Terriglobus roseus: one gene and its partner. The protein of the gene in region 2 interacts with the protein of the main gene of each other region in a pairwise test. Links are inferred from orthologs where the notes say so. Each region holds a gene or a part of one and is shown on either strand. Other genes may lie near its edges. The genes, in order: glp and mobA.

Region 1 (15,998 bases), 860 kb from region 2 along the record:
GGGATCGGCCTGCTTCACCTGTCTTTACTTCGCTCAAGACGGGAACAGGAACGCTGGTGGAACGCATGGCTGCGACGTTGTCTGATGCTTCCATCCGCATGAATGCAGAAGTAGAGCAAATTGAGCGCACCAGGAATGGGTGGTCGATTGACGGTGAGCCGTTTGATCACCTGATGATGGCATTGCCGGTTCATCACGCGGCGCGGCTTCTTGCAAAGACGGATGCGCGCATGGTGGAACTGATTGTGCAGCCGACGAGTTCCGCAGTCATTGTTGGGTTTGGTTATCTTCCGGGGACCGCACCTGTCACTCCTAAAGGGTTCGGATTCCTGTCGCCGGAGGGCGAATCATGCAGGTTGCTGGCTGCAACGTTTTCTGATCAGAAGTACACCCATCGCGTGCCGGAAGGCGGCAAGAGTCTGCGTGCTTTCTTTGGTGGCGAAGAGGCAGAAGCGCTGCAGCAGGAAAGCGATGAAACGATCATCGCGGCTGCGACTTGCGAGATGGAGAAGGTGCTGGGACCGCTTCCACACTCTGCCATCGCATTCGCGCGTCGGTTGCCGTCTTCGTTGCCGCAGTACGGCGTAGGGCACGGTGAGCGCATGTCAGAATTGCAGGAGCGCGTGAATATGCTGGGTGCGCTGCATTTGCTGGGTAACGGATATCGTGGTGTGGGACTGCCGGATCTAATCCGCGATGGTCGAGCCGCCGCACGCGAACTGTTGGCATCCTGAGGACACTCACATGGCGTTGATCACCTGCCAGGAAGCACTCGATCTCGTCGCCGCTCATATTGCCGCACTGTTCCCGCGTACCTGCACGGAGCGAGTGCCACTGGAGCAGGCACTCGGACGCGTTCTCGCGCAGTCCGTTTATGCTGACCGTGATCAACCACCCTTTCCACGATCAACTCGCGATGGCTACGCCGTGCGTGCAGTGGATCACGGCGTGCGAAAACTTATTGGTTCTGTTCGTGCGGGTGAGGTGTGGACCGGTGCCTCTCTGGCTCAGGAAGAAACGATCGAGGTGATGACAGGCGCTCCGGTTCCGGATGGGGCGGACGCCGTTGTGATGCTGGAGCATGTGGAGGCTACGGCTACAACGGTGAGCATCTCTGACCGTCACTTGCCGAGCGCTGGTGACAACGTGGTTCCGCGTGGGCAAGAAGCTCGCGCAGGCGATGTTCTGCTGCATGCGGGCGTCCGCCTAGCCGCCGCTGAAATTGCCCTTGCAGCCTCCGTCGGAGCCGCGGGATTGGATGTCTATGTGCAGCCTGTCGCTGCGGTATTAGCGACGGGGGATGAACTGGTGGCGGTAGACCAAACTCCGGCGTCGCACCAGATACGCAACAGCAACTCTCATGCGCTGGCGGCGATCGTGCGGGAGCATGGCGGTGTGCCGCGTCTGTTGCCGCCTGCGTCTGATACTCGAGAATCGCTTCTTGAGCGTATTAGTGTCGCGCGAGACGCCGACATGTTGCTGCTGAGTGGCGGGGTGTCCGCGGGTAAATATGATCTGGTAGAGGATGTTCTTCTCTCGCTTGGCGCGGAGTTCTTCTTCACCGGCGTTCTCATACAGCCCGGCAAGCCAGTTGTCTTCGGGCGTCTGCCTGCGACCCAAACACACGCAGAGCAGTGGATCTTCGGTTTGCCCGGTAATCCGGTGTCCACGCAGGTAACGGCGCTGTTGTTCGCCATGCCGATGTTGCAGGCTTTGGGTGGCGAGTCCTTGCCACAACCGCGATTCGTACAGGGGACGCTGGCATCCATAATGAAGGTGCGTTCTGGATTGACGCGGTTTGTCCCCGCAAAGCTCTCTTCCTCTCTTCATGCCGTGACTGTTAATCCGGTGGAATGGCATGGATCTGGTGATCTGGCTTCCAATGCTCGCGCTGATTGCTATATTGTTGTGCCTTCGGATGTCGATTCCGTTGCAGCCGGAACCACGGTGACGGTGCTGCTGCGGTAGGCTCTTACACATGACCAAGACCGCGCGCCTGGGCAAACTATTAATTGGTGCAGCTGTGATTCTGCCCGCGTTGGCGGTAGCCGGGCTGATCGTGGAGAGCCACTACTTCCTAATCCACCTCGAACAGAAGCAACTGTTGAAATGGCTGGCGCTGGACGCGGGTGTGCTGATTGTGGGATTAATGCTGAGCCGCGGAGAAGACTTGTGAGCAAGCTATCGCACTACAACGAAGCTGGCGAAGCGCACATGGTGGACGTGAGCGACAAGAAGCCAACGCGCCGTGAAGCGGTAGCCGAAGCATTCGTGGAGTTGAACGCGGATGTCCTTGATGCGCTGCCACAGAACCCTAAAGGCAATCCTCTGGAAGTAGCGCGCTTTGCGGGAATTACCGCCGCCAAAAAGACTGCAGACCTGATTCCCATGTGCCACCCGCTACCGCTGTCCTTTGTGGACGTTGAGGCGACCATCGTGCATCCCGCGGCATTGTTGAAGACAGGTGGAGGTGTCCGCATTCGTGCCACCGCGGCAACAGTCGCCGGAACCGGAGTGGAGATGGAGGCGATGACCGCTGCGGCCGTCGCGGCACTCACCGTCTACGACATGACAAAGGCGCTGGATAAGGGAATCCGCATCCGAGAAGTCGTCCTGCTAAGCAAAAAAGGCGGCAAGAGCGGAGACTACGTACGTTCTGAGGAGTAAGAGGTTGCCTTATCTAAGAGCGACCAATTAAGTCCAATAGGAGCGTTGGCCTGTCAGCTTGAGCTTGAGGGACAAGGGTAGATGAGCTTCCATCCGGCCCAGTTTGTACCCTAAGTACTTAGCCACGGTGAGCATTGCCGCTCGCGGTATGGCCAGCGGATCGTGTTTGCGCAGATAGTTGAATTCCGAAATCACAAATTTGCGGCCTTCACCACCTGCTCCACCATATGTCTCCATTAGTTCAGGCTTACGGGCGTGATATACCCCTGTGTCGAAGTAGCGGGATACTGTCTGAGAGAAGTTGAAGTTGTGCGAATGAACGACCTTTGCCTCGCTGCAATAGACAGTTTTCCATCCGTTTGCCTGCATCTTGGCCGCCATCGTTGAGTCTTCACCAATGATCACTTCTGGGTCGAATCCGCCAGCGGCGTCAAAGGCATCTCGCCGGTACGCGGAGAAGCTATTCGAGAAGAATATTGCGCGAAAGCCAACTCGTTTACGGTCTTCGTACACATGGACATAGGATACGTCTGGGTAGTTGAACAAGCGACCGTGGCGCTCGATCGCACCTGCCACCTCACGGGGAAGCTGGCGCCCGAAGGCTGCACCCACTGCGGGATCATCGAAGCTGCTGACAAGGTTACGAATGGCATCCACATTGGCAAGCATGGCGTCTTGTGTCATGAAGACCAAAATCTTGGCCTGAGGGACGAAGCTTGTAGCGAATTGCCGGCTCTTTCCATGACGGAAGTTACGTGGGGAAATGCTCTCTACTCGGAATCCTGCCGCAGTGGCGATTTCACGCGTCTTATCTTTCGATTCGGAGTCCAGAACTAGAACCTGACGCGCTTCCAGACCAGACGCGATGAGGGAGTCCCTCAAGAGCTCGAAGTCGGCGCCGGCGTTATAGGTCGGGATAATCACGGCAACGTCTTGCAAATGAAGCCGATGGGGTCGGATGTGTTCACTGTCCATGGCAGTGGCAAACGTTTCCAATGCTTGATCCTCTGATAGTGGTGAGGCCAGATTCTTTTCCTGCTCTTCCTTGAGAAGGGCATCGAGCGACTTCCAAGAAGATGATGTGTGCGATGCCACTATTGCCGTCTCCACTCTTAATGCTGTTTCACAACAACTCAGACCCCGATCTTCAGCACGAAGTTTCGTGCAGTTTTTAACTACGTGGGCAAATAGAAGGAAGTTTTGCTGTATTTCTCATCGGATGAAACTTCGCTACTTGCATTCTTGGAAGTTGTTGAAGGTTCTTCTCCAAAGAATCGTTCTCAAGCATGCAGGCTCATTGTAATGAAAGAATGCTTTCGCGGAACGACACGTCCCCCTTCGAGATTTCCTACATTGATAGGCATAGTTTCAACAATCGTGTTTTGTTGCGTTCGCTCTTTATGGACTGCCCTCGCGAACCTCTATCTAGAACGGAGATGGCCGATCACCTTGTTCGGATCCCAAGTAATTTGTAGCCGTACACTGCCATTAGTTTGGCGTTCAGGTCCGAGTACGGGGATTAGAAAGCGTTCGATCTGTGAGAATAGTTCGACGTTCCAGTCCTTTCCGATCGCATAGTTTGCCCGGACAAAGCCATCAGAAACCGTGCCACCATTGGTCAGGTGCAATGGGCTGATCTTTTCTTGGCGATATCCTCCCTCTACGCGAGTTCTAGCGGAAACCCAATACCCCAGGCGGCCCTCGTAGGCGCGCGCATCTCTGCCAGTAACATTCCCGAGGAGGAAGCTTTTATTGGTGTTGCCATCACGATACTGGTTGTTGATGTAGATGCGGTGATTGCCCTCGTCCTGCGAGAGTTCTTCGGTGGATGTCACCTCGAAGCGAAAATCCATGTGAGACATGCCGGGCAAGCGAGCAACGTAGATACCAGGCGCCCACACGTTTCGGCGCGGAGCATCCAGCGGATTCAGGTCATCGTCGGCGTAGGAATCGCTGTAAATAGTCACCAAGTTGCTTAAGCCCGGCACGTGCAGACGGAAGTCAAACGCGCTTTTTCGATCTCCCGGATCCTCACGATCGCCATACCCAAAGTTACTACCGGTGGAATTGCTGCTGAAGAAATTGTCCTTGAGCGAACGCAACGTCATGGGGTGGCCAACGCCCCACAAAATAGACCAACGAGTAAAGCTGATCTCGAGGTTTCGACCCAGGTTGAAGTTAATTTTTTGTCCATTGAAGTAGGGACGTGCCGGGTAGCGATGCCCAGAAAGCTTTCCAAAGACAAGATCCACGCTGTATGTTCCGAGCGATGGGATGAACGGCAAGTCGTGTGGGCGATTTGAAGTGAGACGCAGGTTATAGGTCGGTTCCGCGTTGCTGGAAAACGAGAGCGGCCCCATAGTGTTGGGTCCCCAGTAAATTTCCTGCTTGCCGAAAGAGAGACTGTAGCCTGCGAAGGCCATCCCCGCGTAAAGATCAATCGGTCGCTGGCGCACGTACGCAGAAATTGGGGGGGAAGCAAGATTGAAGTTCGGAGGAGCCGGGCCGGAGAAGGTGTCATTGTCTATCTGCTTGTAATAGTCGGCAAGGGATTGTGATACAGCCGGGAGTCCAGGATGGGTCTGTAACTCCTGCCGACTATAAAAGAAGTAGCGACCTGAGGTTGCGCGCAGGGCGTAGCCAGCAATCAGGCTTCCCCCGCGTCCGAGGGGTCGACCAAAATCATTCCACCAGGTCTGGCCTATGTGAAAACTATCGGTGAGGGCAGGGCCCATGATGGAGCCGTAGCGGGCGTAGATAGATTCCAGTACGACCTTGGATTGCAGTTCCGGTTCACGCAGGTAGTACTCCAAGTCCGGCAACATCGATTCCGCTTCGGTAGTAACAACTTTTGCGACTGGATTGTCCAAGTTGCCGAATCCATGTAAAGAGTCCTCCGCTTCTCGTACCTGTCTCCTGCACTCTTGCCGAGTCCAAGGACGAATAGCAACCTGCTGCGAAGGTATAAGCCCCATCGCGGCCAGCCTCTCCAGTGCCGGGTATACCCAGCTATCCATGGGGACGAGGGTGGATCCAGTTCGGTCATCATCGAGCGAGACAGGAGGTGTTTGGGGCTGCTCGATAGGTTTGGGATCCACGCTTATTGGCGCGGTTGGGACTGCGAGAGAGAAAGTATTTAAATAGGGGGCCTTCAGAGGCGAAGGAGCGTCAGGGAGCTGGGCTAGAGCCGCGGAACATGAAAGGGCCATCAGCCAGCACGCGATACGCAGGCAGAGACTGAAGGTGCGAGGCCTCATTAGCATTTCTACAGGATAGACGTTTCTTCAGCGCTTCAGCTGATGAAGCAGTTGGCTTTTCCCTCTGGATACCATTCATCTACAATCAGCGAGATAATTGACGGACGGCCGACATGCTTGATCAAACTCGCAGCAAGTTGGTGCCACATCCCAACTGCGCTTTGAGGAAGGCCTTCTTGTGCACCATAGCAGCGTCACGTTGTGACGGCGGGAAATGATCGTGCAAGTGCGCCGTGGATTTTCCGGTCACGGCCATTTCTACTAAAGAGGTCTAATTGTTTGAATTAGGCCGGCTGCACGTTACGCTTGAACAAGGCACCCAAGGACGAAGTATTGCAATCACGCAAGTTGAAAGTCGCCATTGAGTTTCGTGTGGAAGAGCCGCGACAGGGTGTAGGTACGGCAGTTCTAGCACTATTGCATGGCCTCAGCCAACTCGAACAAAAGGAACAGGAATACGTTCTACTTGTTTGGGACACACACCTAGATTTCTTTCGTCCGTACGTATCTGGAAACTGTTCTCTGGTGGGCATTCCGAAACCGGCGCTTTCAGCCAAATCACGATGGAAGGCTGCGTTACGCAACATCTCCTTCCTGCAGTGGCTTTATACAAAGTTGCGGCCAGTCAGCGCGAGGATTCCCGCTTCTGACGGCACAGCAGAACGGCTGGGTTGTGATTTGGTTCACTTCCCATCGCAGGTCGGATACACGACCGACCTGCCGACAATCTACCAGCCTTGGGACTTGCAACACCGCCATTATCCAAAGTTCTTCTCACCTCAGGACTATCGCGTCCGAGAGACGCAATATCCAGCATTTTGTGAACGGGCCCGTTTTGTTTGTGTACAAACGGAGTGGACGAAACAAGACGTCGTCACGCAATACGGTCTCGATCCAAATAAGGTCGTCGTCATTCGCTGGGGAACCGCCTTTGAGGCATATAGCCAGCCTTCAGCGGAAGATATTGAGGGTGTGCGCCAAGATTTGGTACTGCCAGAGCAATTCTTTCTTTATCCCGCCATCTGCTGGCCTCACAAAAACCATGCTGTCATTCTCCGTGCGTTGGCTCTGCTGAAGACTCGAAAAGGCCCGGCTCCACATGTAGTGTTCACGGGCAAGCCCGCGGAGTATCAAAAGACGGTGGAGGCACTGGCCCAAGAGCTTGGAGTTGCGGATAAGGTTAGTTTTCTGGGCTTCACAACATCGAGCCAGATACAGGTGCTATTCCATCTCGCGACAGCGCTGCTTTTTCCCAGCCATTTCGAAGGTCTTGGACTCCCTATCCTGGAGGCATTCCGAGCTGGCTTGCCCGTAATCAGTTCCAACGCGACGGTCCTATCTGAAGTCACTGGCGATGCAGCCCTGCTCTTCCCTCCGAACTCGCCCGAGGAGTTGGCTGATGCCATGGAGAAGATATTGGCTTCACCCGAACTGCGCGAAAAACTCTCCGCTCGTGGTGCAAAGGTACTGGAGAACTATTCAATTGAAGAAACGGCACGACAGTTTTTCAGACTCTATCGAAGAATAGCGATCGCCTAGATTTGCCTGGCCGTGCCCCGTCGCAGCTTCGTTAGGGATTTGGATACGGATCCGGATATCCTGTACCATCGGCAAGACGAATGAGCTCTTTCGAAAGAGAATAGGATGTTCCCGCGTAACAAGATTTCTAGCGTCGTCTCCGCCGATCTACTTTTCAACTTGCACCCCAAGGAATACTCTCTGTGAGCCGACGCGCCCTGATCTGTGGTATTTCGGGACAAGACGGAGCCTACCTTGCTCAGCTTCTGCTCAGAAAGGGGTACGAGGTATGGGGAAGCTCACGAGACGCGGAGATGAACTCATTCCGCAATCTGCATACCTTGAATATTTTTAAGGATGTGCGCCTCGTCTCGCTAAACACTAGCGACTTGGGAAGTACGCTTGGCCTCCTGCGTCAGTGCCAGCCGGACGAAGTCTTCAGCCTCGCTGGCCAAAGTTCAGTTGGCTTGTCATACGAACAACCCATCGAGACGATGCAAAGCATCGCCCAGGGAACCCTGAACTTTTTGGAAGCGATTCGTCTTTCCGCCCGGGAAATTCGCTTTTATAACGCCGGCTCTACCGAATGTTTCGGCGATACCGGCGATTACGTCGCTGATGAGGAGTCACCACTGCGGCCGCGGAGCCCGTATGCAGTTGCTAAAGCTTCCGCATTTTGGACCGTTCGTGCTTATCGGGAAGCCTACGGGATGCACGCCTGTACGGGTATTCTCTCCAACCATGAATCTCCCCTGCGTCCGCGACGCTTCGTTACACGCAAAATCATCCATGCCGTTGCCTCGCTAGCGTTGGGTGGAAACGAGCGGCTGTCTCTCGGTAATCTCAATATTGAGCGCGATTGGGGATGGGCACCGGATTATGTGGACGCTATTGCACGGATGCTCGCTCAAGATGCCCCTGCCGACTACCTCATCGCCACTGGCCGCAGTCACACCCTGACAGAATTCGTAGCAACGGCCTATCGTCTGATCGATAGGGATTGGCAGGAGTTTGTGACTCTTGATCCCGAACTGATCCGTCCCACTGACATCGCCCATAACAAGGTGAATGTCAGCAAGGCAGCTGTGGGGCTTGGGTGGCGTCCGAAGTACTATATGCAGGATGTGATTGCCGCTATGCTTGATGCAGAGTTGGGGCTGCTTCGCGAAGAGCGGAATAGCTAACATCGCAGGATTCATGGTCGAATAAGCCGCTGACCAACACGTTCGATCATGGAGTTTCTCCTTCGCCAATATTGGTTTCTTTATCGAGCGCTGCTTAGCTTCTGACGCATTTAGAAAACTGAATCTGCGGTGGCCGTTTAATTCCTGTTCAGCATCGCCGCGAAAGTGTGTTGCGGACTATTGGGAAACAGAGTTAACGGCTGGCGCCACGTCGTGCGAACCATTGCCTGAGAATCTTTCGGCGTATTCGCATGAGAAGCGACAGCTTGCCCCATCCGCTGCGATCTTGATCTAGCAGGTCCAACTGGCGCAATGGAACCATCGCCGGCGGATGCCGTAATGGAAACTGCAACGGATGGACAGGGAGGCGTGGCGCATCAGCTTCAAAGATGGTGTGTGTTGCATTCGGCCCGAACCCAATGTTGTCAACAAGGTTCACGCCTGGAGCTATAGATAGGGCGTTATGAATCAAATTCGTATACACCCATTGCAAGTCCCATGTGTTTGGACCCGTTCCGTTGTACATCTCATCAAAAATGCGGGTCCAGTGTTCACGATGGTCGGCCTGGGGAAACATCTCAGCCATTAGCCCGGATGCCTTTACTGCAGGCCAACTGGTGATTTGCTCGTCGTAGGTCTTCCAAGCACGTCTCCATGTCGCCCAGCCCCAGATATGCGTTAGTCCAGAGAAGTAATAGCTGTCTGGTGTCGCGGTGCGGTCCTGCACTATGTTGAACCCTGTGATCATGGAGACGCGTGGATCATCACGGTAATGCTCCAGCATTTCGTCGCAGAACCGGAAGAAGGTCGGGTCAGGTAAGACGTCGTCTTCGAGAATGATTGCCTCTTCGGTTTGCTCGAACACCCACTTCAACCCGCTCGTCAAACGTCCACGACAGCCCATATTTTCGGGCGCGAAGTTGGTCTCGACAATGCAGGGCCAGTCGACCGTCGTCGCAATTTCTCTAACCTGTTTACACGATTGAGCTTCTCCGAGCTTCGTGCCACGCGGTCCGTCTGCGATTACAAGTAGTCTTTTCGGCCGCATCTCCCGAATACGGTCGAATACTTTACGTGTCAGTTCTGGACGATTGAAGACAAAAAAGGCGACAGGCGTTTGGCAGCTGTAAGAAGGAAGGCTCATAGAAAGCGGTGCTTGTGCGACCCAAACGACACAAGCCAACAACCTTCATTTTACGTGATGTCAAGGAGAAGGTCGCTGATGCTCGAACCAATTCTGGGATTGGATGTTTCGAGCCGCACCGTATCGATACGACAGTGAACTTCTCGATCTATTCTGTGCGGACAGTCGAATCTGTTGGAGTGATTCTGGGGAGCGGCCTTCTTATATCTAACACCGTGATTGCGTCGCAGATTCAGAAAGTCATGCAGTTTTAAGCGAGGAGCAGGCGGCGGAAGGTTTCGTTATTGAGTCGTCACTCGGTGGTTTCAGTTGGACATATAGGCATCCGGATTCAGAGCCTCTTCTGTCAACATGGCACCTGTGCTTCATAGATTTCCCGGAACTTAATAGATAGTGATCTGAGTGGTCCATCCGGAGAGTCAGATACCAAGGCGCGCCCGTAAGCCGCGCCATTTACCAAAGCATTTGGCTATGAGGCGCGCCTTACGACCATGATTTCTTTCAATCACCTTTAAGAACTCTTCCTTCGCCTTAACTGTGTTCTGGTTTGAGACTCCGTCCGTTGCGTGATAAGCGACGACATTGTTGTAGATTCTAGCCTTGTCTCCTCTTATCGCCATTCGCTGATTCGCATCGAAATCGGCAAAAATACGGTATTGATCGTCGTACCCAGGGAACACGCTCCTTCGAAAGAATGTTCCTTGATGGTGCAGCGTATTGGAAAACGTCAATCCGTACCCATAAGTAGGCTGAAAGTTGCGACCGTTATCGAGAGCTACGCGGAATGCCAGAATGTCCAACTGGTTAGTGCGCGCCTGTCTCAATATGTTCAACGGTAGTTCTAAGAGGCGATCCCCGGCGTTCAGGTGGAGGAGATACGTCCCCTGGGCATGCGCGATAGCCTTATTCATGGCGTCGTATATTCCCCGGTCAGGTTCGCTATGCCAATAGTCGATTTCATGAACGGAGTTGAGATATTCGACAGTGCCGTCCTGGGATCCGCCGTCGATGACGATGAGTTCGACCTCTTCAGTCTTGAGTGGCAGCACACTGAGAATCAATGCTTTCAGTTCTTCTCGTGCGTTAAATACCACCGTAATGATTGAAACAAGTGGTTCTTCTGTCGTCGCTCTCAACGTCATGTTCGCCTTCTTTTGTTCGTCACTGGTTACTCTCAACCGCCCCGAAATGCTACTGGCTTGTAGGGGGGAGTAACTATACGTGTCAGTTATTTGTTTAAGATGCTGCACAAACACGTGCCAAGCTTGGCCTTTTTTCGGAAAGGCCCCAAGTAAGAGGTAATTACAATTCCTAATGACTAACGCGTCTCTGGATCTACGGGCGTAATAACCTCTGGCCCAATCGGTTCATCGAGGCCAACCTCATACAGCCGACAGGACGAGAAAGAGCCGCGAAGAGCAGATGGAATGGGCTGCAAATAGAACGGAATGCCAGCCGGATTTGTCTTGCAAAGACAGTAGATGAATCCGACGATGGTGAGGTTCCGCATCGTGGCTAGCCAGGAGTCAAAGCGGCAGCCAAGGAAAGAAACTATGCAGCAACTGCAGCTTTTCCGCCAGCACTGGTTGTTGCTTTGCTCTGGAAAGAGCACCCTGCAACATAATCCAGGCACAGCTAAGGAAAAAACCAACCAGCCCCATCCCCACAACAATCAAGGTGCGGTGAGGTCCAGACTTCTGATCGGGGGGGACGGCTCGATCCACTACTTGAATGATGGGAGCAGATTTTGCTTCATCGATCCGTGCAGCTTCGTATTGGCGTGAAAGCAGATCGAAGAGGGTCTCGTGATACTTCACCTCACGGAACTTTCTCGCGTACTCCAAACCACCCACCGGTACTTGGCTGGTCGAAATCTCGGTGTCCCCAATCGCAGTATTCTTCTGATTTTCTTCCTGTGCCGCTAGCTGCGTTCGTAGAGTCTGCAATTCGTGAGCAATGCGCGTGACGTCCGGGTTGTTCTCTGCGGCATAGGTGCGAAGGCCCTGCAACTCAACCTCGTGAGCGGAGATCTCTGCGCGAATCTGCGCAACATTACGCACCGCAAGTTCCGTCTGTCCAGCGATGGTGAGGATGCCGGTCTTTTGCTGAGTCTTTTTCAGATCCTCTTCGGCTGCACTCAGCGCTGCTTTTTCCTCATCCAGTTGTTTTTCGAAAAAAAGTCGCCGTTGAGCCGCCTCCGTGATCGCAAGAGAGGAATTGACATCGTAAAGCGCGTCCACATAAAAATTCGTCACGTCGCTCGCAAACTGCGGATCATGGTCTTTGAACGAAAGCCTGATCATGCCGTCTTTTGACGACTCAAACTGCGCTGTTTCAGCCAGTGTCAGACGAGTTGGTGTCATATTTTTCAGCTTCCACCGCTGTTGCAGGTGGAAATGATCGATGACCCGATCGCTGACAGTCCGCCCCTGAAGGATGCCAATATACATGTCTGCAGGGTTCTTCAAGAGGCCACCAGAACCGCCCAACCCCGATAGAGATCCAAGCTGACCCAACATCGACGAAAGCGAGGATTGGGGCGTTTGGGGGGGCAAGATTGTGGCGCTAGCTGTATAAATTGGCTTCATGAAAAGCGTAAATACAACAGCGATGGCCATCGCGCCCGCAGTGACTACGGCGATTAAGCGCTTCCGGGCTGCAAGAAGCAAAAAAAGATCAAGTGTCGGTGTCTTTGAGGCAACCTCAGGATCCTCGATTATGCTTCGCTCTCCCATTATTTTGTCGTCCGCTGCAACCCCGACTTCATTCCTCATCCGCTTATTACCCTAATCTACCATCGTCTGAGGCGAAGCCTTTACGGCTATGAAAAGCCCTACGCGACAGGCCAGAGATACTTCTCTCACCTTGGCACTTCCTGAAAGCATCAGTACTTGCTGAAGAACAACGAGGAAGTGTGTACGTGAGGCTGACGCTGTGCTTGCAGCGTCTGATGGAACCTGCGGTGATTGACTGTCAGAGTCCACAGGTGTTCAATGAAGGAAGTTTCAAGGATCCTTCAGAAGCCCATGTTGAATCGCGAAGAGTACGCTTCCCTTATTCTTGCCCGGCTCCAGGAAGAATTTCCACGTTTACGTGAAGACTTCCCAAAGCATGTTGTCCAGAGCTGCTACATCGATAATCTGTTGCCGACAGAATTGGCATTGGAAATTGTTCAGGCATTTCCTGACAAGAGCACTATGACGTTGAAGAAGAGCATGCGCGAAAACAAATACGTCGCTGCTCAGATGGACCGCTATGCTCCTGTGCTGGAAGAGATTATCTATGCCTTTCAGGATCCTCGCATCGTACAAATCGTTACAGAGATAACCGGTATTCAGGGTATGGTTCCTGATGACCGCCTGTACGCGGGTGGCATCAGCCTTATGGCGCATGGTAACTTTCTCAATCCTCACTTAGATAATTCCCACGATAAGGATCGTGAGCGCTATCGAGTTCTAAACCTCCTCTATTACGTGACCCCCGATTGGAGTCATGAGCAAGGCGGCAACCTGGAGTTGTGGGACGACGGTCCCAAAGGGAGTCCTCGCGAGATCACGAGCCACTTCAATCGGCTAGCCCTTATGGCCACGCACGAGAAGAGTTGGCATTCTGTCAGCGAGGTAACTGTGGATCGGTCTCGTTGCTGCGTTTCAAATTACTATTTTTCGGATCAGCCGCTCGAGAATCACGAGTACTTCCATGTGACTTCGTTTCGCGGTCGTCCAGAGCAGCCTGTCCGCGATCTTCTTTTGCAAGGCGACATCGCGTTGCGACAGGGATTACGCAAGGTCTTTAAGAAGGGTGTCGTTGAAAATAAGCATGTCTACAACAAGACCGACGCAGACAAGGCCGACGGTGAGGAGCAGAAGCTGATTTGATCTGCGTGGAGTGTCCAAGTGAAACACGCCTAAATACCTCTCTATTTCTGCCTTCGGCCATACCTATGGAGGGACGAAGGCAGAATGGCTTGGCTCTATGAGAGTTTTGATCGATGCGACAGGTCTTACGAAGAGGAAGGCAGGAGTCGGCGTTTATGGCAAAGAGCTGATTGACGGCCTCGTTGCGAGCAACCTGGTGCAACTATATCTGGTTGTGCAAGATGACGATCCCGATCTCGCTTATTATCCCGCTGCTGTAACCGTGTTGAGGATGCCCTCTCGCTTTCTGCGAAAAGTTCCTTTACGTATTATCTTCGAACAAACTGTACTGCCTTTTTTGATCCGTAAATACCGGGTTGACGTAGTGCATTCTCTGCATTACTCATTCCCGATTTTTCGGTTCGGTGCTAAGTCTGCGGTCACAATCCACGACATGACTTCGTTATCTATGCCAGAGGTACATATTGGCATCAAATTGAGGTACTACAGATTTTTCATTCGCCGAGCACAAAAATGGAGCGATGGCCTCATTTTTGTGTCGCGTTCTGCGCAAGAAGATTTTGTCTCCCATTTAGGGCCTCCTCGGGGGCTTTCGACAGTTGTTTATCACGGTAAAAGTCCGGCTTTTCATCCCCTGATTGATAGAACACAAATTGAACCTTTATGCGTCAAGTATGGGCTGCCAGAGCGCTACATTTTATACGTTGGAACAGTTGAGCCTCGTAAGAACCTCGAAAGGCTCGTTGAAGCCTTCGCGAGTCTAGCTTCCGCATTGCCAACAACATCACTGGTAATTGCCGGCATGATGGGTTGGAAGCAGGAACACCTCACTGACCTCGTTCATGCTTTTGGCCTGGAAGATCGGGTGATATTTACGGGGTATGTCGCAGAAGAGGAGAAGCCAGTTCTAATCGCCGGATCCGACCTATTTGTGTATCCATCACTTTATGAAGGTTTTGGCTTGCCTGTGCTCGAGGCTTTAGCGTGTGGGGTGCCAACGATTACGAGTGATGTATCTTCCTTGCCAGAAGTTGCAGGAGATGCTGCGTTGTTAATTGATCCGAAGGACACGCGAGCGATCACGAAAGCCATCGAGGCCGTGATGGGAGATCCTGTGCTAGCGGCGGGGCTCAGGGAGAAAGGGCCGGAACAGGCAGCGAAGTTCACGTGGGAGCGTGCTGCAACTCAGACAGCTGCTGTTTACAGTGCGCTGTACTCAAGGTGAGGTAAGCGATCTATTGGCATTGTTCGCTGGTCATTGCTTAGGGGGTAACAGTGACTGACCTATCTGCGCTAGGTTCGAAAGGTGACGGCGAATGCGATTGGTCCTGCGGGTCAGTAGGCGTCGACGTAATTCCTCCAAAGTCACACGCTGAAACATGACCTGTTCGCCAGAGAGGATTCCTTTGCAATAGCGTCCGACTAGGCGTACTAGTCGCTCCATTCGGCCGAGCATTCCCATGTGGCTATCCCAGAACTCGCATTCATCTTCGAGCATCCGTCGATAGCGTTCCGGCGACATTCTGTTTTCACGGTCCAGGATGGAAAGCTCATGCGGCACCACGACATGAGCCGCTACTGCAATCCGTTTCCCCGCTTCGTTCAGTTGTTGATAGAGCCGGGTATCGCTGTTATGTAGCGGAAAACTTTCATCATATCCGCCCAGTTCACGGAGAGCGCTCACGCGAAGGAGCGACGCGGAATTCAGCGCCGATGCATGAGGCCCGACAAGGCCCGACTTGTTCGTGGAATACACAATTGGGAGGAATCCACCGACATAACGAAACGGAGAGATAACGCGCTGACCGTCGACGATGCGGGGGACAATCGCGGCGACGGTTGAGTCGCCCTGATACGTTCTGGCGGCTCCTAACATGTCTCTCAGAAACGTGCCTGGAAGCGATGTGTCCTGATCCAATGTGAGCAACCATCCGAAGCCGCCCAACTCTGCCTGTAGCAACGCATCGTTGTAAGGGCGCGCCAAACCGGGATTACCTTCGTATGCTGTGTATCGGACCAAGTTTGGCAGCTGTTTGATTTGCTGGCCATTTGGAGTGTTGTCAGCGACTATCACTGAGACCGGCGGAGAGCCTGCGGGCAGGTTCGCTATCGAGGCCATTAGAGTGATCATGCTCAGACAATCCGCGGGCTGTGTCTTGTAGACCACAACAACCGCAAGGATACCGTTGCAAGAAAGCGGTGGTGTTGTCATTGTGCGGGCTGCATATGTTGAGAGATTGATCCTGCTCGTGCATGCGACAAAGCTTTGAAATCAGAAAGAGCTGAGCATAGAGCTAACTATTGATAAGCCTAGCTTGAGAAATAGTTAGCTCTATCTCCTCCATGCGAT
Region 2 (16,142 bases):
GCCATTTGTCGCCAGCACCTCGTGCGAATCCAGCCGGAATCGCGATCCATCAAACCGCGTAATCTCGCCGCCAGCCTCGGTCACCAGCAGCGAACCCGCTGCCGTATCCCAGGGGTTCAGGTTGAACTCCCAGAAGCCCTCCAGCCGACCGCACGCCACATACGCCAGGTCGACTGCTGCAGCACCTGCGCGGCGCACGCCATGCGACCGCAGCGTGAACTCCTGGTAGAAGTGGATGTTCGGGCTCTCATGCCGTTTGCGCGAAGGAAAGCCTGTCGCAATCAGCGACTCCTGCAACATCTTTGTCGGCGCCACGTGAATTTTGTGGCCATTCAGATAGGCGCCCTTGCCCTTCTCGGCAATAAACAACTCATCGCGCAGCGGCTCGTAGATCACACCGGCAACGATCACGCCATCAGCATCCTGAGGCGTTCCCGCAGGCCGATGCTCAAGCCCCATGGATACACAGAAGTACGGAAATCCATGCGCGAAATTCGTGGTGCCATCCAGCGGGTCAATGTACCAGCGATACTCGCTGTCCAGTTGTTGTCGCGTTCCCTCTTCGCCAAACACGCCATGCTGCGGAAACACTGCTTTGAGGCGCTCACCAATCAGCTTTTCGCTGGCGCGGTCCGCCTCTGTGACGATATCGACATCGCCCTTGAACTCGGCTGTAACGCCGCGTTCGTAATAGCTCTTCAGCAATGCTCCTGCTTCACGGGCAATGGCGGCAGCGGGAACGGCAAACGGAAACTGGCTGGCATCAAGTTCTGGCATCGCCACCAGTCTACGCGTCAGCGAGCGTCTGCGTAGTAGCCGGTCTTGCTGCGCACGCTGAGGGTCTGCGCAGCGGTTGGATCATTCAACGTAACGCTGATCCTTCGAAGGCTGGAATCGTTACCCCGCTTCGGCGAGTAATACCCGATCAGGTATTGGTTTCGCAGATCATCCGACAGATGCGCAAACGCCGTCTTCAGATCTTCCTTTTCCGTCACGTAGAAGTACTTGCCACCCGTATCCTCGGCCATCTGGATCAGCGCGTGTTCGCCTGCCACATTGCGTCCCGCATCCGACAGAATCGGCATGATGATGATCGGATAGATCGCTGCACCGGCCCGCTGTGCCTCCGCAACCGCCTTCTGATAGCCGATTTCCTTGCGGATGGAGTTGTCACCACCATCCGTGACCAGCACCAGCACACGTCTGCGCGTCGCATCCGGCTTCGCTTCGGTCAGCCGCTCACTCGCAACGTAGATGGCGTCGTAAAGCGCCGTATCCTCGCCTTTATTGAGCCTCTTCAAGCCATCGTCGATGCGGCGCCAATCATTCGTGTAGGACACAACCTCAGTAGACTCATATGCGAACGAAATCAGGTCCATCTCGTCTTCCGGACGAAGCAATTGCTGCGCAAACTTCTTCGCGGCATCGCGTTCCGTACGAAACTGCGAGATGACGGAACCAGACGTATCTACCGCCATCACAATCGAAAGCGGCGTACTCGCCTCACGCTCAAAGATGGCAATCTTCTGCGTGCGCCCATCTTCCTTCACGGTGAAGTCATCCTGAGTCAGCCCGGAAACAGGCGCGCCATGCACATCCGCCACATTTACGGGAACATTCACCAGCCGCGTCTCCACACGGATCACCGGGGCGTCCTGCGCAAATACAGGCAAACCGATCAGGAGCAACGCAGGCAGCAGACAACGAAGACGCTTCACGAGAGGGAGAACTCCAAGGGCAACCATACACCCTGCTTCGTTGGACTTTGACGATCTTCCTGCGGTGAGCAGTTACACAGTGGGAACAATCGCTTCCGGAAATGGTTCGCCATCCACCCAGACTGCGCCATCTACAAAGTGTTCCTTCTTCCAGATGGGCACCTGCTTCTTGATGGTGTCAATCAGCCATCGGCAAGCCTCAAACGCAGCACCACGATGGGCGGAAGCCACGGCAATCAGGATGCTCGTTTCACCCACCTCAAGCCGTCCCAGCCGATGCACTACGGCCACATCGCGCACACCGAACTTCGCAATCGCCTCAGCTGCAAGCTGCTGCATCTGTGCGAGCGCCATTGCGTCATACGCCGAATACTCAAGAAACAGCGTCTGCCGTCCGCGGGTGTTATTACGCACAATGCCGTCAAAAACGGTGAACGCACCATCCTCATCGGCCTTAAGTGCATCGGTGATCTTCTTCGCGTCAATCACGTCATGTGTCAGTTCAATCGGGGAAGGTGCGCCACCACTCACTGGCGGCAACAGCGCCACTTCATCGTGCTTGGATAGCTCCTGTGAAGCCGTCGCATACTGCTGATTCACCGCAACGGCAATCTTCTCCCACAGCGGCCCAAGCTCCGGCGACAGCACGCGATAGTAGCGCACCAGGTCGCCGACATTTGTACCGGGAAATTGCTCCAGCACTTCCTCCGGCCCAAAATGATCGCGAAGCACACCGAAAAACAAAACACGCAACTGCATGTCATTCAGCATACGTGCATCCAGAACTCGGAAATGGGTACCAGCTATTGGAGAAAGTTGAGCAGGCATTGGTTGAAATTTTCTGTGGATTCCACGTTTGAAAGATGGGCGGCGGGCAGGGTGCGCTCTTGGCTGGTGGGAATTTGGCTTTGCAGGAACTGGGCGTCTGCGAGAGTGCAGACGGCGTCGTGATCGCCAGCAATGATCAGAGAAGGCGCAGTGATAGAGGCAATTTCATCGCGCAGATCGCAGGTGCGGAGCGCTTCGCAACAGGCAACGTAGCCTTCAGGATTGCACGCGAGCATGCCTTCACGGATGGAGGCCACGACCTCTACATGCGATGCGGCGAAAGGCTCAGTAAACCAGCGGGAGATAACCGTATCTGCGATGGAGGCCATGCCGTTGGCGCGGACTTCAGTGATGCGCTTTTGCCAGCCGTCTTCTGTACCTACTTTTGCTGCGGTATTGCAGAGAACAAGTTTCTCGATGCGATCCGGTGCATGAACACCAAGCCATTGGCCGATGACGCCGCCGAGCGAGATACCGCAAAAGTGCGTACTAGGAATGTTGTGGTAATCGAGGAGTTGCAACACATCATTGCCGAGATCGGCGATGGAGTATGGTCCCACCGGTGAAGGGCTACCGCCGTGGCCTCGCATGTCATAGCGCAGAACGCGGAAGTGCTGCGTTAACACCTGCATTTGCGGTTGCCACATCTGCATGCGTGCGCCGAGTGACGTAGAGAGCACGATGCATGGCGCATCGTGCTCTCCCACGAGTTCGTGATGAAGGATCATTTCGGCTGCGCGACCTGCCCTGCGGGCGGCTGAATGGATGTACTCGACGGCAATGGCGCTGCAGTCGTGCCCGGGCTTTGGGTTGCGGCTTTAGGTTTGCGTTTCGTGGTGCGGCGATGAGGACGCGATGTGGTTGCTGCTCCAGGTCTGCCGTACGATTCGCTGTGGTGTACGACCGCGCGCTCATTGATGGCGCGGCCTTCTTCATTGAAGGTGGAACCGACCGACAGGTAGATGTTCTGCACCTGTGCAATGCCGCCGTCCTTCACGCGCACCTGGATGCGCGAGGCGTCGATGCCCTTCTCCTGCGTGAGATAGAGCTTCACATTCACAGCGCGCTCTGCGGCCATTGCCGCGCGTTCACGCGATGTGTGGTCGCCCAGAACGACAAGAGTTGAGTCCTGCTGACGTTGCAGCGAGAGCGCCACATCATCAAGGCACGCCTTGCCTTCGTTGTCGACGCGCGCTGGACGGCGACGGTCGCGTTCGAAGGAGACCGAACACATATCGTTCTGCAATGGCAACGGTGCTAGGTTGGGGTCAGTTGTATAGGTCTCCTTGAGCGTGACCGGAATGGTGACGGAGGCGGAGGCCATCTGGCCGTGGTCGTCGCGCGCATTGCAGGTGACCGTGATGGTCGTGCTGCTGCTCGTGACGGTGTTGATATCGCGGGAGACCGGCGCGGTGATGGTGGCCGTGTTGCCGTTGACGTTCAGGCGACCGCTGGTGGAATTGAAAGCGTAGACGAGCGTGCGATTGTCCGGGCTCATTCCTGTAGCTGTGACCGTTGCCGTGGCGCCGGGCGCGATGCTGGTGGGTGAGGCGACGCAGCTTACCGTGGGCGGCTGTGGCTGACGAACGGAGAATGCGGCATCGCATTGCGCAGAGCGATGCTTGCCCTGGGTGACCAGACCAGTGACGTGATAGTCGCCCGCTGGCAGACCAGCGGTGTCAATAATGACACTGTCTGAACCTTCGCCGAGGATCATACCACCTGTCGTGTGCCACGTGTACTGCATGGGCTTCAGGACATCAAAGCCAAGGATCTGCGAATTGACGGAGACGCGCTCACCCGCGATGTTATCGACACGGTTGGCGGAGCAGCTCATCTGCGCCTGCATGTCAGCAGGGTGACGGCCGCCGAAACGGAAGACCAGACCGGTGCTGGCATTCAACGTGTTGTTCTTCGCTATGCCACCGGAGAGCCGGTCTGCGGAGGCCGGGCCAAAATCAACGTGGTTGTACTCGTAGTCGCCCTGGAAGAGGCGGACTGCGAGCCAGTCATGGTGATACGTCGGCACCCAATCCAGGCCCACACCCGCAGTGCCGTTCCAGCCATACTTGCGACCGTTGTTCGCAGGACCGCCGAGGAACGTGGAGCCGCCAAGCACGTGGAAGAAAGGTGTGAAGCGATGCGCGGAGGTTTGGAACTGAAGTCCGAGATCCATGTTCCCTTCTGGACCATGGACATCATCCACATGCGAGCCGAATTGCGCAGTCACACCAAGCCACGGGCGCAGAAAGTAAGTTGCACTGCCGATCGCGCCAAACTTCACATCAGGGAACGCGACGTTGTTGATCTTCGCGTCGATGGGATGCCAGTAGGAATAGCCCGTGTAAATCTGCACACGCGGCGTATCGAGTTCTCCAGGAGAAGACGGGCGTGCCTGTGCCGTGAGAGGAACCAGTGATATCACGCTGAAAAGCATCGAGGCCAAGAGACGAGAGAAAATGACGCGGGGGAACAATCCGGGCATGATGAATGCCACTATATCCCGCCATGAGCGGAATGTAAGTGCCCCGCATGGGTCTTTGGCCTACAAAAGCAAACAAGGTCATCCACGAATGGATAACCTTGCGATGTAGCAGACCTTGTGGCCTGCCCCTGAGGGAGCGATGTTTAGCGCAGTGCTACGTGCAGCGTGACAGGCACAGCAACCGGCTGACCGTCGAGCGTGCCTGCCTTATAACGAACCTTGCTAACAGCGTCAGAGACCTTAGCAGCGGTCACAGCATCGATCGGGGTAACAACCTTTACGTTCTCGGGAACACCAGCTTCGTTCACGGTGTACTGCACGGTGACGTCAGAAACGTGCGGCGTGTTCAGCGAACCAGCCAGCTTCACTTCCGTGAGGCGGATGGGAGCAACGATACCGCTGAAGATGCGCGGCTTGGCAGCGTTGATGGCGCTTGCCTGGAATGCGAACGCCGGAGCGTCTACAGAAGCAACCAGGTGAGAGATGCCAGAGTGAAGAGCCTGAGCGGGAGCAACAGCGGGAACGATAGCGAGAAGAGCGGCGGCGAGGACAGAGCGCATTGGGTGATCTCCTTATTTCGATCGGCTTGCGTTAACTGTTAATCGAGGCGTCCCTCGGTGTGTTCAACACCAAAATAAATCGAATAAGCAATCACTGTCAAACATTTTCTGGAATTATTTTATGCGCTCCAATAACAGCTTATTTTGCATGAGCTTAGCGGCTGAGTGCGGTTACCGATATGCAAACAGAGAGGCCGCCTTGCAAAAAGGCGGCCTCTCTGGATTAGGTTGCTTGTGCGTGCTGGTTAGTTCTTCAGATCGACTGGAACGACCGGGAGGCTGATGAAGGTGGCCTTCCCTGCTTCGTGGTAGACCTTCTGCGTGGCTTTCTCATAGTCCGAGGGCTGCGCATTGAAGATGTTTGGCACGTACTTCTGCGGGTTGCGATCGTAGAGCGGGAAGAGCGAGCTCTGGATCTGCACCATGATGCGATGGCCCGGCTGGAAGACGTGGTTCACGTTGGGCATGTCCCACTTGTACGTAAGCGCTTCGCCCGACTTCAGTGCTTCCGGCTTTTCAAAGCTGTTGCGATAGCGTCCGCGGAAGATGTCCATGGAGATGGGCAGCTCATAGCCATTCATCTCGCTGGTGTGGCCATCCGGGAAGACGTCAATCAGCTTCACGACCCAGTCGCTATCGGTGCCGCTGGTGCTGGCAACCAGGTTGACCTTGGGAACACCACTCACCCGGAGCGGCTCCTTCAGTACATCGCTGGTGTAGACAAGGACGTCAGGACGGCCATCAATGAAGCGCTGGTCGTGCAACAGCCACGTCTGCCATCCACTGTTCTCAATTGGGCGCGGCAAGAACGGGACAGGGTTTGCAGGGTCAGAGACGTACTCGTCAAACTTGCCTGCGGCGGTGGGTGCGTCAAAGCTCAGCTTACCGTTGGCGCCAAGGTAGAGCGGCTTGGGCTTCCAGTCGCAGCCGGACTCACAGGAGAGGGGCCACTTGGTTGGCGTGTCCCAACGATTTTCGCCCGTGTTGTAGATGTACACCGGCTTGATATCCGCCTTGGGCCCGTTCTCGCGCAGATACATGTTGAAGAACGGAAGCTGCACGTTGTCGCGGAACCAGGCGGTGGTGTCGCCATCCCAATACATGGGGCCGGTCTGCTTGCCTTCGCGGTTGACCTGCGAGTGGAACCATGGCCCCATTGCGAGGATGTTCATGGTGTTGGTCTTGTCCTTGGGCTCCCATGCGGCGTACGAGTGGTTCGCGCCGTACATGTCTTCCTGATCCCAGAGACCCTGCAGCCAGATAGTGGGGACGGTCAGGTCAGCCTTGCCGATGAGCTTGTCCAGCGCCTGCGACTGCCAGTAGGCGTCGTATGCGGGATGGTTTTCGACCATCTTCCAGAAGGGCAACTGTTCCTGCCCCTGCCAGCGAGCAAAGTCGCCAGCCGAACCGAGCTTGCGGAAATTTTCGTAGTCGTCGCTACCTTCGTGCGTCGCGCGTGCACCGGCTCCGCGAGCGGAGGTCTGCGAGACGAAGTAGTCCAGCATGCGCTGGCGGAAGGCGCCGTACTGGAACCAGTCATCGCCCATCCAGCCGTCAACCATGGGGCTTTCCGGGATGGCTGCCTTCAGCGCGGGATGCGGGTGAAGCAGCGCCATGACGACGGTGAATCCCTCATAGGACGAGCCGATCATTCCAACCCGACCGTTGGACTCTGGAACGTTCTTCACGAGCCAGTCAATGGTGTCATAGGCATCGGTTGTGTCATCTGCGCCGGTAGGATTCCACGGGCCAACGGGCGGCGGCGTCATCAGGTACACGCCTTCGGAGCCGTACTTACCGCGAACGTCCTGATAGATGCGGATATAGCCATCGCGCACGAAGACTTCATCGCTCAGGTTCAACTCGTCCACCATGTGCGAGGCTGGCGGCTTCACGGCTCCGGGTCCCGCAGGTCCACCTGCACCGGGACGGCGTCCTGCAGCAACCGGAGCAGCGGGCTCTGGTGTGCGCGCAGCGTGGGCGCGAGCCGCAGCGTTGTAGCAGGTACGCGTCATGAGCATGGGTGCGTTCTTCGCGCCCTTGGGGATCACGATGACCGTATAGAGCTTGGTGCCGTCGCGCATGGGAATCATGACAACGCGCTTTTCGTAGTCCAGCGGCAGCGGCGGCTGCTGCATGGGCGGTTCATGCCGAGGCGGCGTGAACGTGGGCGGGATCATGTTCTTGTCTGTGGGCCGCGTACCAAGCGGTTCCTGGGCAGAAAGAGTGGCAGCAGAAGCACTAACCAGAACGGCCAGCGTAGCCATGGCAAGACGGCGTGTAACGAGCATCGTAGACGTCCCCTGAGAATGTTTGAATATGCGGAATTATCGCAGGAGAACGAGATTTGGGATAGCGATTTACTGCGCCGATATCACTGCGGAAGGACAAGTTCGTCCATCGCCATAAACTCTTTCAGCACTGGATCATCGCTGTGTTCCAGCTCTTGCAGTGTTCCGAAGAAGCGCGCCGTGCCCTCATGCAGAAAAAGAACCCGATCTGCCAGCTTTTTTGCGAAACGCATGTCGTGTGTGACCACGATGCTGGTGAGGTGAAGCTGTCGCTTCAGGCGTTCGATCAGGTCGCCAAGGAGATGTGCGATCAGCGGATCGACCATGGTGGTGGGTTCGTCGTAAAGGATAGCCTCCGGCTGCGATGCGAGCGCTCGCGCAATAGCGACGGAGCGTTTCATGCCGGTGGAAAGGTCGCTGGGTAGCAGATCATCCATGCCCGCGACGCCAACCATCTCAAGCAGCCCCTTCACGATCTGGCGGATCTGCTCCTCATCGAGATCGTTCTTTTCGCGCAGCGGGAAAGCCACATTTTCGCCTACGGAGAAAGAGTCAAACAGTGCGCCGTTTTGAAAGACCATGGTGACCTTGCGGCGAACCTCGAGCATCTGGCGCTCGTTGAAACTGCAGATGTTTTCACCGGCAACGCGGATGGTTCCTTGGTCGGGCTTCAGAAAACCCATCAACATTTGCAAGGAAACAGACTTGCCCACGCCAGAGCGACCAAGGATGCAGAGCGTTTCTCCGGGGCGTACAAAGAAGCTGACATCTTCCAGCACCTTGAAGCTGCCGAAGGACTTGTAGACGTGCTCGAAGGCGATGTAGGGCTTGTTGCCCTCATCAATGTTGGTCTCGTTCTGCTCGGCTGCCTGCTCGAAGAACTCGCCTACCTCTTCGGCGACATCCTGCGAGACGGCCTCCACTAGCGGTTTGTTCAGATCTTCTTCGCTGGTGTTCTCCGCAGTCGCGTGGATGCCCTCGTGGTTCGGCTGCAACTCCTCGACGTGTTCCGCGGGCTCCTTTTGCGAGCCATTTTCCTGTGTGCCGTCTGCCATTTCTTATTCAGATGCGCGTTGCGGAAAAGCGTTCTCCGTGCGCAGCAACTCCTTCGCAGCCTCGAAATCGTCCGGCGTGTTTACGTTCGTGAACCAGATCGACGCCGTGAGTTCGTCTGTGATTTCTTCCGCGGGAAGAACACACATGCCCTGCGGGCAAACTGCTTCAGCGGCATCGCGCAGCACCGGCAACAGTGTACGTCGGCCTTGTTGCACAGCTTGCGTAACGACTTCGCGCGTCGAGCGATGCAGCAAAACAGGCAGAGGCTGCAGCTTTCCCGGCGCGTCAAAACAGGCTACGTTCGGTTTGCCGTTGCTGATGCCCCGGCTGACAAGTTCCCGCAACGCGGATGCAGGCAGAAGAGGCACATCCACTGGAACGATCAGCAACCACTCCTCACGCGCGTCGTGCAGCGCTGCATCAAGACCACTGAGTGGACCGCTGGCTGCAATACGATCGACGACAACGCGGCCATAGGGGGCGAGATATTCACCATGCGTTTCGCTGCCGCAAAGGATGGATACATCGCTGCACACCTGTTCCAGCTTGTGCAGGGTCATCTGCAGCAATGTGTAGCCGCTGATACGCAACAGGGATTTGTCGCGCCCCATGCGCGAACTCTGGCCACCGGCCAGCACGTAGCCGCTAATGTTTGGCTTCATTGGCCTGCGTGCACCAGGAAGCGCACGATCGATTCCGTGCCGCGATAGAAGTTGCTGATGTTGAACTTCTCATTCGGGGCGTGCAGGTTATCGTCTGGAAGACCGAAGCCCATCATCACCGTGGGCACATGCAACTGTCGGGCGAAGTCACCCACGACGGGGATGGAACCACCGCCCCGAACGAAGACTGTCTCCTTGCCGAAGACTTCGTGCATGGCTTCTGTTGCCGCATGGATGAAGGGATTATCCGTGCCGACGACGATAGGATCGCCCGAGTGGATCATGCGGATTTCTACGGAGACTCCGCGTGGAACGATGGTTGCAACGTAGTCCTGCAGTTTGCGAAAGGTGTCGGCCGGGGTCATACCAGGGACGAGACGTAGCGAAACCTTCGCCAATGCCTTTGCGGGGATCACTGTCTTTGCACCCGCACCGGTAAAGCCTCCGGGCATGCCGTGTACATCCAGCGTGGGTCGCGCCCAAGTACGTTCCAGCACGGAGTATCCGGGCTCGCCTGTGAGTTCACTACTACCAACTTCAGTTTCTCGATAATGCTCTTCATCAAACGGCAACGACTTCCATGCGGCGAGCTCCGCGTCCGTAGGCTTCTGAAGACCATCGTAGATGCCGGGAATCAAGATACGTCCGTCTGCATCCTTCAACTTTGCAATGATCTGCGAGAGCGCCACAAATGGATTCGGCGCAGCGCCACCGTACATGCCGCTGTGGAGATCCGTCTTTGAGCCATGCACCTCAATCTCGGTATAGATCATGCCGCGCAGGCCAACACACAATGTAGGCAGATCTGGCGCGAAGAGTTCCGTATCGCACACCAACGCAACGTCGCACTTCACTTCTTCAGGATGCGCGCGCAAAAATTCGGCGATGCCTTCACCACCGACCTCCTCTTCACCCTCAGCAAGCACGCGAACGTTCACAGGCAACGAACCGCTCTTAAGCAACGCCTCTAGCGCCTTCACCTGCATCCAGAGCTGGCCCTTGTCATCAACTGCGCCGCGGGCGTAGATATTGCCGTTGCGCTCCTCGGGCTCAAAGGGAGGCGACAGCCATTCATCGAGCGGATCTGGCGGCTGCACGTCATAGTGGCCGTAGCAAAGTACAGTTGGCTTCCCTGCAGCGTGCAGGTAGTCAGCGTAGACAAGCGGATGGCCAGCCGTTTCGATGAGCCGCACATTTTCCATGCCAATGCGCTTCAATTCGGCGGCCAAAAACTCCGCTGCGCGGCGCACATCGCCTGTGTTTTCTGGCAACGTGCTGATGGAAGGGATGCGCAGAAACTGCTTCAACTCGTCCAACGCATTGGCCTTATTTGCTTCGATAAATTGCAGCGCGGTATCCAGCATGCTTCTACGTCCTTCCAAATTTCTTATGTTTGTTGCGGCGAAACTGCACGCAGGCAAACAATCAGATGCATGGAAAGCACATCACAGACCGCACAGCAAACGCAAACAGGACAGACGTGGAATGCCAACCAGTATGCCGCCAACGGCCGTTTCGTGGCTGACCTTGCAAAGGATGTCGTCGCGCTGTTAGCTCCGCAATTGGGCGAACACATTCTGGATCTTGGCTGTGGTGACGGTGCGCTCACCGAGCAGATTGCGGCTTATGGAGCAGTTGTAACCGGATGCGATGCTTCAGCCTCTATGCTGGAATCGGCGAAGGCGCGTGGATTGAATGTCGTTCCCGCGGATATGCGTTCGCTGCCGTTTCAGGGTGAGTTTGACGCAGTATTTTCAAACGCAGCATTGCACTGGGTGACCGATCTGCCAGCAGTGGCGCAGAGCGTGCACCGGGCACTGAAGCCGGGCGGACGCTTTGTGGCGGAGATGGGCGGGTTGGGCAACATTGCGGCCATTCGAGTGGCACTGCAAGCCGTCATGACCCAATTTGGGATTGACGCGGAGAAGGATGCGGCTTCGCGATACCCATCCCGCGATGAGATGCGCGGCATTCTGGAAGATGGCGGGTTCCGCGTTACGAGCATTGAAATAATCCCCCGCCCCACGCTGCTGAAGAGTGGCATGGAGGAGTGGCTGAATACCTTCCGCAATGGCATTCTGAGCAAACTTTCAGAGGCGGATCGGCAATCTGCGGTCGACCAGACAGTCGCACTGCTTCGTCCGGCACTGTGCGATGCAGAGGGTGTTTGGTGGGGCGACTATGTTCGTCTGCGCTTCCATGCCGTTCGCGAATAACGGCCATGTGATTGAATAAAAAGAAAGCGGAATCGTTTTAGCGATCTCCCGCATCTTGCATGAAACGGCTGGCTCAGGCGAATTGCACACGCGCTGAATCTGTGCCCTTCGTTCCTACAAGGAGAGCCTCATCGTGTCAGACCGCCCAGATTTCGATCCATCCACGCTCGTCATCCACTCGAATCGCAGTTACGAGAAACAGTCGAACTCGATCCTGTTTCCGATTCATCAGACGGCGACGTATATCCACGAGAGTGTGGGTGTAACGAAGGGCTATGGCTACACACGCGGCGCAAACCCGACCGTAAACGCGCTTGAACAAGCGATTGCCGCCGTGGAAGGCACTGCCTCTGCACTCTGCTTCCGCTCTGGCATGTCTGCGATTACGACACTGTGTTTTGGATTGCTGAAAGCAGGCGATCACGTACTGCTATCCGATGTGATCTATGGCGGCACCGCTCGCCTGTTTCACCAGGTGCTCGGCCACTTTGGTGTGGCGTATGACTTTGTAGACACCGCTTCCGTGGAAGCAACAGAAAAAGCGATCCGCCCGGAGACACGTTTGCTTTTTCTGGAAACACCCGCAAACCCAACGCTGAAAATCAGCGATGTGCGTGCGCTTTCTGACATGGCGCATCGACACGAAAACATACTCGTGGCAGTCGACAATACGTTCCTGACGCCGCTGCTGCAGAACTGCCTGGAGTTGGGCGCGGATATCTCCATGATGTCCACTACCAAGTACATTGATGGCCACAATGCCACGCTGGGTGGATCGCTGGCGACGCATGATGAAGCCAATACCGAGCGTCTGCGGTTTGTGCGCAAGATCATTGGCAGCATCCAGGCACCGTTTGATTCTTGGCTAGCCCTGCAGGGCATCAAGACTCTGCCAGCGCGGCTTGCCATGCACTGCAACCATGCGATGCAGATCGCGGAGTGGTTGGAGAAACATGCGCATGTAGCCAGAGTGAATTACCCCGGCCTAGAGTCGTTCCCGCAGCATGCATTGGCGGCGAAGCAGCAGAAAGGCTTTGGCGGCATGATGTCGTTTGAGCTGAAGGCAACTACAGAACAGACGCTGCACTTTATTGAGGCGCTGAAGCTGTGCACATGCGCTGAGAGTCTGGGCAGCGTGGAGACACTGGTGACGCATCCCGCCACGGCGTCGCACTGCGATATGCCTCTGGAGGAGCGCGATCGACTTGGCATTACGGATCGCCTCATTCGTCTTTCGGTTGGGCTGGAGTCGCCAAAGGACCTGATCGCCGATCTCGAACAGGCGTTTAAAGCTATCTTCGGCTAACGCACCAAATTACTGATTCAGCAGAAGGCTCCAGATAGCCTCCACGTCTTCCACCGCACGCTGACGCGTTAGCTTGTAAGCGGTTGGATGCGCAAGCCACAATGCGGTTGTGCCATGGAGAACCTCCATCATGCGACGCAGCGTCGTCCTCACCTGCGTGAGCGGAGTTCCTGGTGGCAACGCCTCCCGTACAATTCCCGCAATGCCCTCCAGGAACTGCTGGCCCAGCTGTTCACGCGTGGCCACCACTTCCGGGTCAGCATGACGTACGAGAAAAATCAGCGAGTAGTGGTCAGGATACTGTTCCGCAAACTGCAGGACCGCCGCAATAAAACGTCGTAACTTTCGTGTGGCATCGGGCTCCGCTGCGATTTCGCCGTTGATACGCGTTGCGAATTTTGTATAAAGGTCCGCACAGATGTGTTGCACCAGTGCTTCCTTGTTCTCGAAATGGCGATACATTGCCATCTGAGAACACCCGGCCTCCTGCGCCACACGGCGCATGGAAAGCGCGTCGTAGCCACCCGAGGTGAAGAGATGAGATGCAGCCTGAACGATCTTCTGCTTTAGCGAGTCGGTTGCATGGTCCTGGCCGGATTCTTTTTTCATAACGAATTCAGTATACGCTGTACACATTATTTGTATACGGCGTATACTCATATCAAGTTTACGGTGTACACAATGAAACCTGACGTTTCCATTACGGGCCTTCTGATTGCAGCGGGTGCGCTGCTATGGTGTTCGGCACCGGCTGCGGCCCAACATCTCTCCTGCACCGCTGTAACGAACGTGCGAGATGCGGCACAATGCATCGGGAACGCGCCCGCGCTGCCGGTGCAGGAACTAAAGCACGACCATACCTACACACTTCCGGAGCTGATCGACCTGGCCGAAAGCAATAGCCCCGAGGGACGTATTGCCTGGGCACGGGCCAAGACAAGCCTGGAGCAGGCGGGAATTGCACGCGCTTCGTATCTTCCTGTGCTTGCATTCGCCGCCCAAGGCAGCGATGTACGTGCAATTGTCCCCTTTCCAAAACCGCTTGCGCCGCGCGGTTATGTGACGGTGGAACAACCTGTAGCAGCCGCGCAGATGGAACTGGAATATACCCTGCTGAATTTTGCACGAGGCCCGAAGCTGGAAGCAGCCAAGGCCACAGAGCTGGCTGGCGCACTGACGCTGAGCCGTACACATCAGCAGATTGCTTATAACGTAGCTACGCTGTATTACCGCGAGCAACTGGAAGCGGGGCGACTATCCGCTGCAAAAACAATCCTGCAGGATGCGGAGACGCTGCGCGATAACGCACAGTCACAGTTTGACAATGGACGCACGACGCTCCCTGATCTTCAGAATGCGCAGGCTGGCGTGGCGGAAGCAAGATTCTCTCTTGCTGCGGCGGAAGGCGCTGTGAAGAAGGCAAAGATTGCGCTTACGGAAGCTGTCGGCGTGGAGCCCTCAGCTGAAATTGAACTGCCCGTGCAAGCGGATGGTGTTTCTTCTGACGTCGTGGATTCGAAGGTGGAAGAGTTGATTCAGGCCGCGTGGAGTTCGCGCCCCGACCTGCTGGCGCGTGCACAGGCATTGAAACGCGCGCAACAGAACACTCGCGTGGCGCATGCTGCTTATCTTCCTTCGGCTCGACTTGCGGGCACGGGTGGGCAAACGGCAACGTGGCCCACTGCGGACTACGGGCAGCTTGGTTATGCCAACGTGACCACTTGGTCAGCAGCGGTGTCGTTGAAGTGGGAGATATTCAATGGCGCGCGCAAACATGAGGTTGCAGCATCGCTGGCAGAGCAACGCGCTGCAGCAGAAGAACAACGAGCGACGAAAGATCGTGTAACGCGCGAGGTCTGGCAGTCTTACGTGGATTATCAGACAGCTGAGGAACAGCAAAAGGCCGCGCAGAGTTTCCTATCCTCCTCACAAATCTCGTATGACTCTTCTCTGGACGCATTCCGTTATGGCGTGCGTTCGCTTGTAGATGTGGTGCAAGCTGAAAAGCAACTGGCACAGGCACGACTGGCCGTTGTGGATGCGAATGCACAGGTGGCGCTGAGCGCTGCTGCACTTAACTTTGCCGTGGGAGCCCGGCCATGAAGCGACTCACTCTCTTTGCAGCACTGTTTCTTGCCGGCTGCAGCCGCAACCCGAATGTAGAAATCGTGGGTTCGTACTTTCCCGGTTGGATGATTTCGCTGGTGATCGGTGTGGTGTTGACCATGCTGACGCATCTGCTGATTCGCAAGCGCTACCCCTCGCAGGAATTTGGACATCCAGCCCTGCTGTATCCCGCGCTGCTGACACTTTTCACATGCCTTCTCTGGCTTCTGCTTTTCGCATAAGGACACACGCCATGCCGGAATCAACATTTCCCGTTCGACGCATTGGATACTTCATTGCCGCTGCTGCTGTTATCGTGCTGCTGATTGCCATCTGGTCTGTTGACCGCAATCCGCGCACCGACGACGCGACGGTACGCGCTAATGCTATTGCCTTTGCTCCTGAAGTAGAGGGGCGACTCGTGGCTCTCAATGTTCTCGACAACCAGGCCGTTCACAAAGGCGATCTACTATTTCAGATTGACCCGCGCCCGTATGAATACGCTCTTCAGCAGGCTCGCTCCGAACAGGCTTCGCTGGAAGGCCAGATTGATGATGAGCGTAGGCGCATTGCCACGGAGAAATCTGCTGTGGGCACGGCGCAGGCTGGTGTCGCTGGCTCTCAGAGCAACATTTCCGCAGCAGAAGGTTCGGTGTTGGCAGCAAAGGCTGCCGTGGAACACGCGCGCGCTGCACAGCTTTCCGCCGATGCACAAATGAAGTACGCACAGAATGATCTGGATCGCATTGCACCGTTGCTGGAAAAGCACTATGTCACCACACAGCAGGTGGACCAAGCGCAGACTGCGGTTCGCGTGGCACAGGAAGCAAGTCATCAGGCTGCGTCGCAACTGCTACAAGCACAGGCGCAGGAGAAGATGGCTGAAGCGTCGAAGCAAGCCGCGGGCGCAAATC

The links.
Region 1: the proteins of mobA (region 2) and glp interact in binary tests that used the Escherichia coli proteins (3 or more experiments, as listed by UniProt). The link is inferred for Terriglobus roseus from one-to-one orthologs.

The regions. Positions count from the first base shown.
Region 1 is NZ_LT629690.1:3,596,075-3,612,072, reverse strand. What follows is about bases 1-2,856. They hold glp (gephyrin-like molybdotransferase Glp), read left to right. Parts: upstream 1-744; coding sequence 745-1,968; downstream 1,969-2,856. Other genes in these bases: BLT38_RS15175 (glycosyltransferase), read right to left, coding at 2,695-2,856; moaC (cyclic pyranopterin monophosphate synthase MoaC), read left to right, coding at 2,173-2,667; BLT38_RS15185 (hypothetical protein), read left to right, coding at 1,979-2,176; hemG (protoporphyrinogen oxidase), read left to right, coding at 1-734. In the rest of the region: more of BLT38_RS15175, read right to left, coding at 2,857-3,762; BLT38_RS15170 (capsule assembly Wzi family protein), read right to left, coding at 4,089-5,537; BLT38_RS20710 (glycosyltransferase family 4 protein), read left to right, coding at 6,669-7,463; BLT38_RS15160 (GDP-mannose 4,6-dehydratase), read left to right, coding at 7,646-8,626; BLT38_RS15155 (glycosyltransferase family 2 protein), read right to left, coding at 8,820-9,770; BLT38_RS15145 (glycosyltransferase family 2 protein), read right to left, coding at 10,190-10,912; BLT38_RS15140 (GumC family protein), read right to left, coding at 11,297-12,544; BLT38_RS15135 (2OG-Fe(II) oxygenase), read left to right, coding at 12,797-13,648; BLT38_RS15130 (glycosyltransferase family 4 protein), read left to right, coding at 13,746-14,873; BLT38_RS15125 (hypothetical protein), read right to left, coding at 14,904-15,860. UniProt on the Escherichia coli protein: Catalyzes the insertion of molybdate into adenylated molybdopterin with the concomitant release of AMP.
Region 2 is NZ_LT629690.1:2,736,967-2,753,108, forward strand. The notes cover bases 7,771-10,770. They hold mobA (molybdenum cofactor guanylyltransferase), read right to left. Parts: upstream 9,601-10,770; coding sequence 8,941-9,600; downstream 7,771-8,940. Other genes in these bases: BLT38_RS11410 (CocE/NonD family hydrolase), read right to left, coding at 7,771-7,882; BLT38_RS11415 (ABC transporter ATP-binding protein), read right to left, coding at 7,966-8,937; BLT38_RS11425 (dipeptidase), read right to left, coding at 9,597-10,770. In the rest of the region: BLT38_RS11380 (inositol monophosphatase family protein), read right to left, coding at 1-777; BLT38_RS11385 (VWA domain-containing protein), read right to left, coding at 795-1,718; BLT38_RS11390 (molybdenum cofactor biosynthesis protein), read right to left, coding at 1,791-2,546; pcaD (3-oxoadipate enol-lactonase), read right to left, coding at 2,522-3,274; BLT38_RS11400 (hypothetical protein), read right to left, coding at 3,271-4,971; BLT38_RS11405 (energy transducer TonB), read right to left, coding at 5,175-5,591; more of BLT38_RS11410, read right to left, coding at 5,837-7,770; more of BLT38_RS11425, read right to left, coding at 10,771-10,964; BLT38_RS11430 (class I SAM-dependent methyltransferase), read left to right, coding at 11,034-11,816; BLT38_RS11435 (trans-sulfuration enzyme family protein), read left to right, coding at 11,950-13,122; BLT38_RS11440 (TetR/AcrR family transcriptional regulator), read right to left, coding at 13,132-13,731; BLT38_RS11445 (TolC family protein), read left to right, coding at 13,804-15,225; BLT38_RS11450 (YtcA family lipoprotein), read left to right, coding at 15,222-15,470; BLT38_RS11455 (biotin/lipoyl-binding protein), read left to right, coding at 15,482-16,142. UniProt on the Escherichia coli protein: Transfers a GMP moiety from GTP to Mo-molybdopterin (Mo-MPT) cofactor (Moco or molybdenum cofactor) to form Mo-molybdopterin guanine dinucleotide (Mo-MGD) cofactor.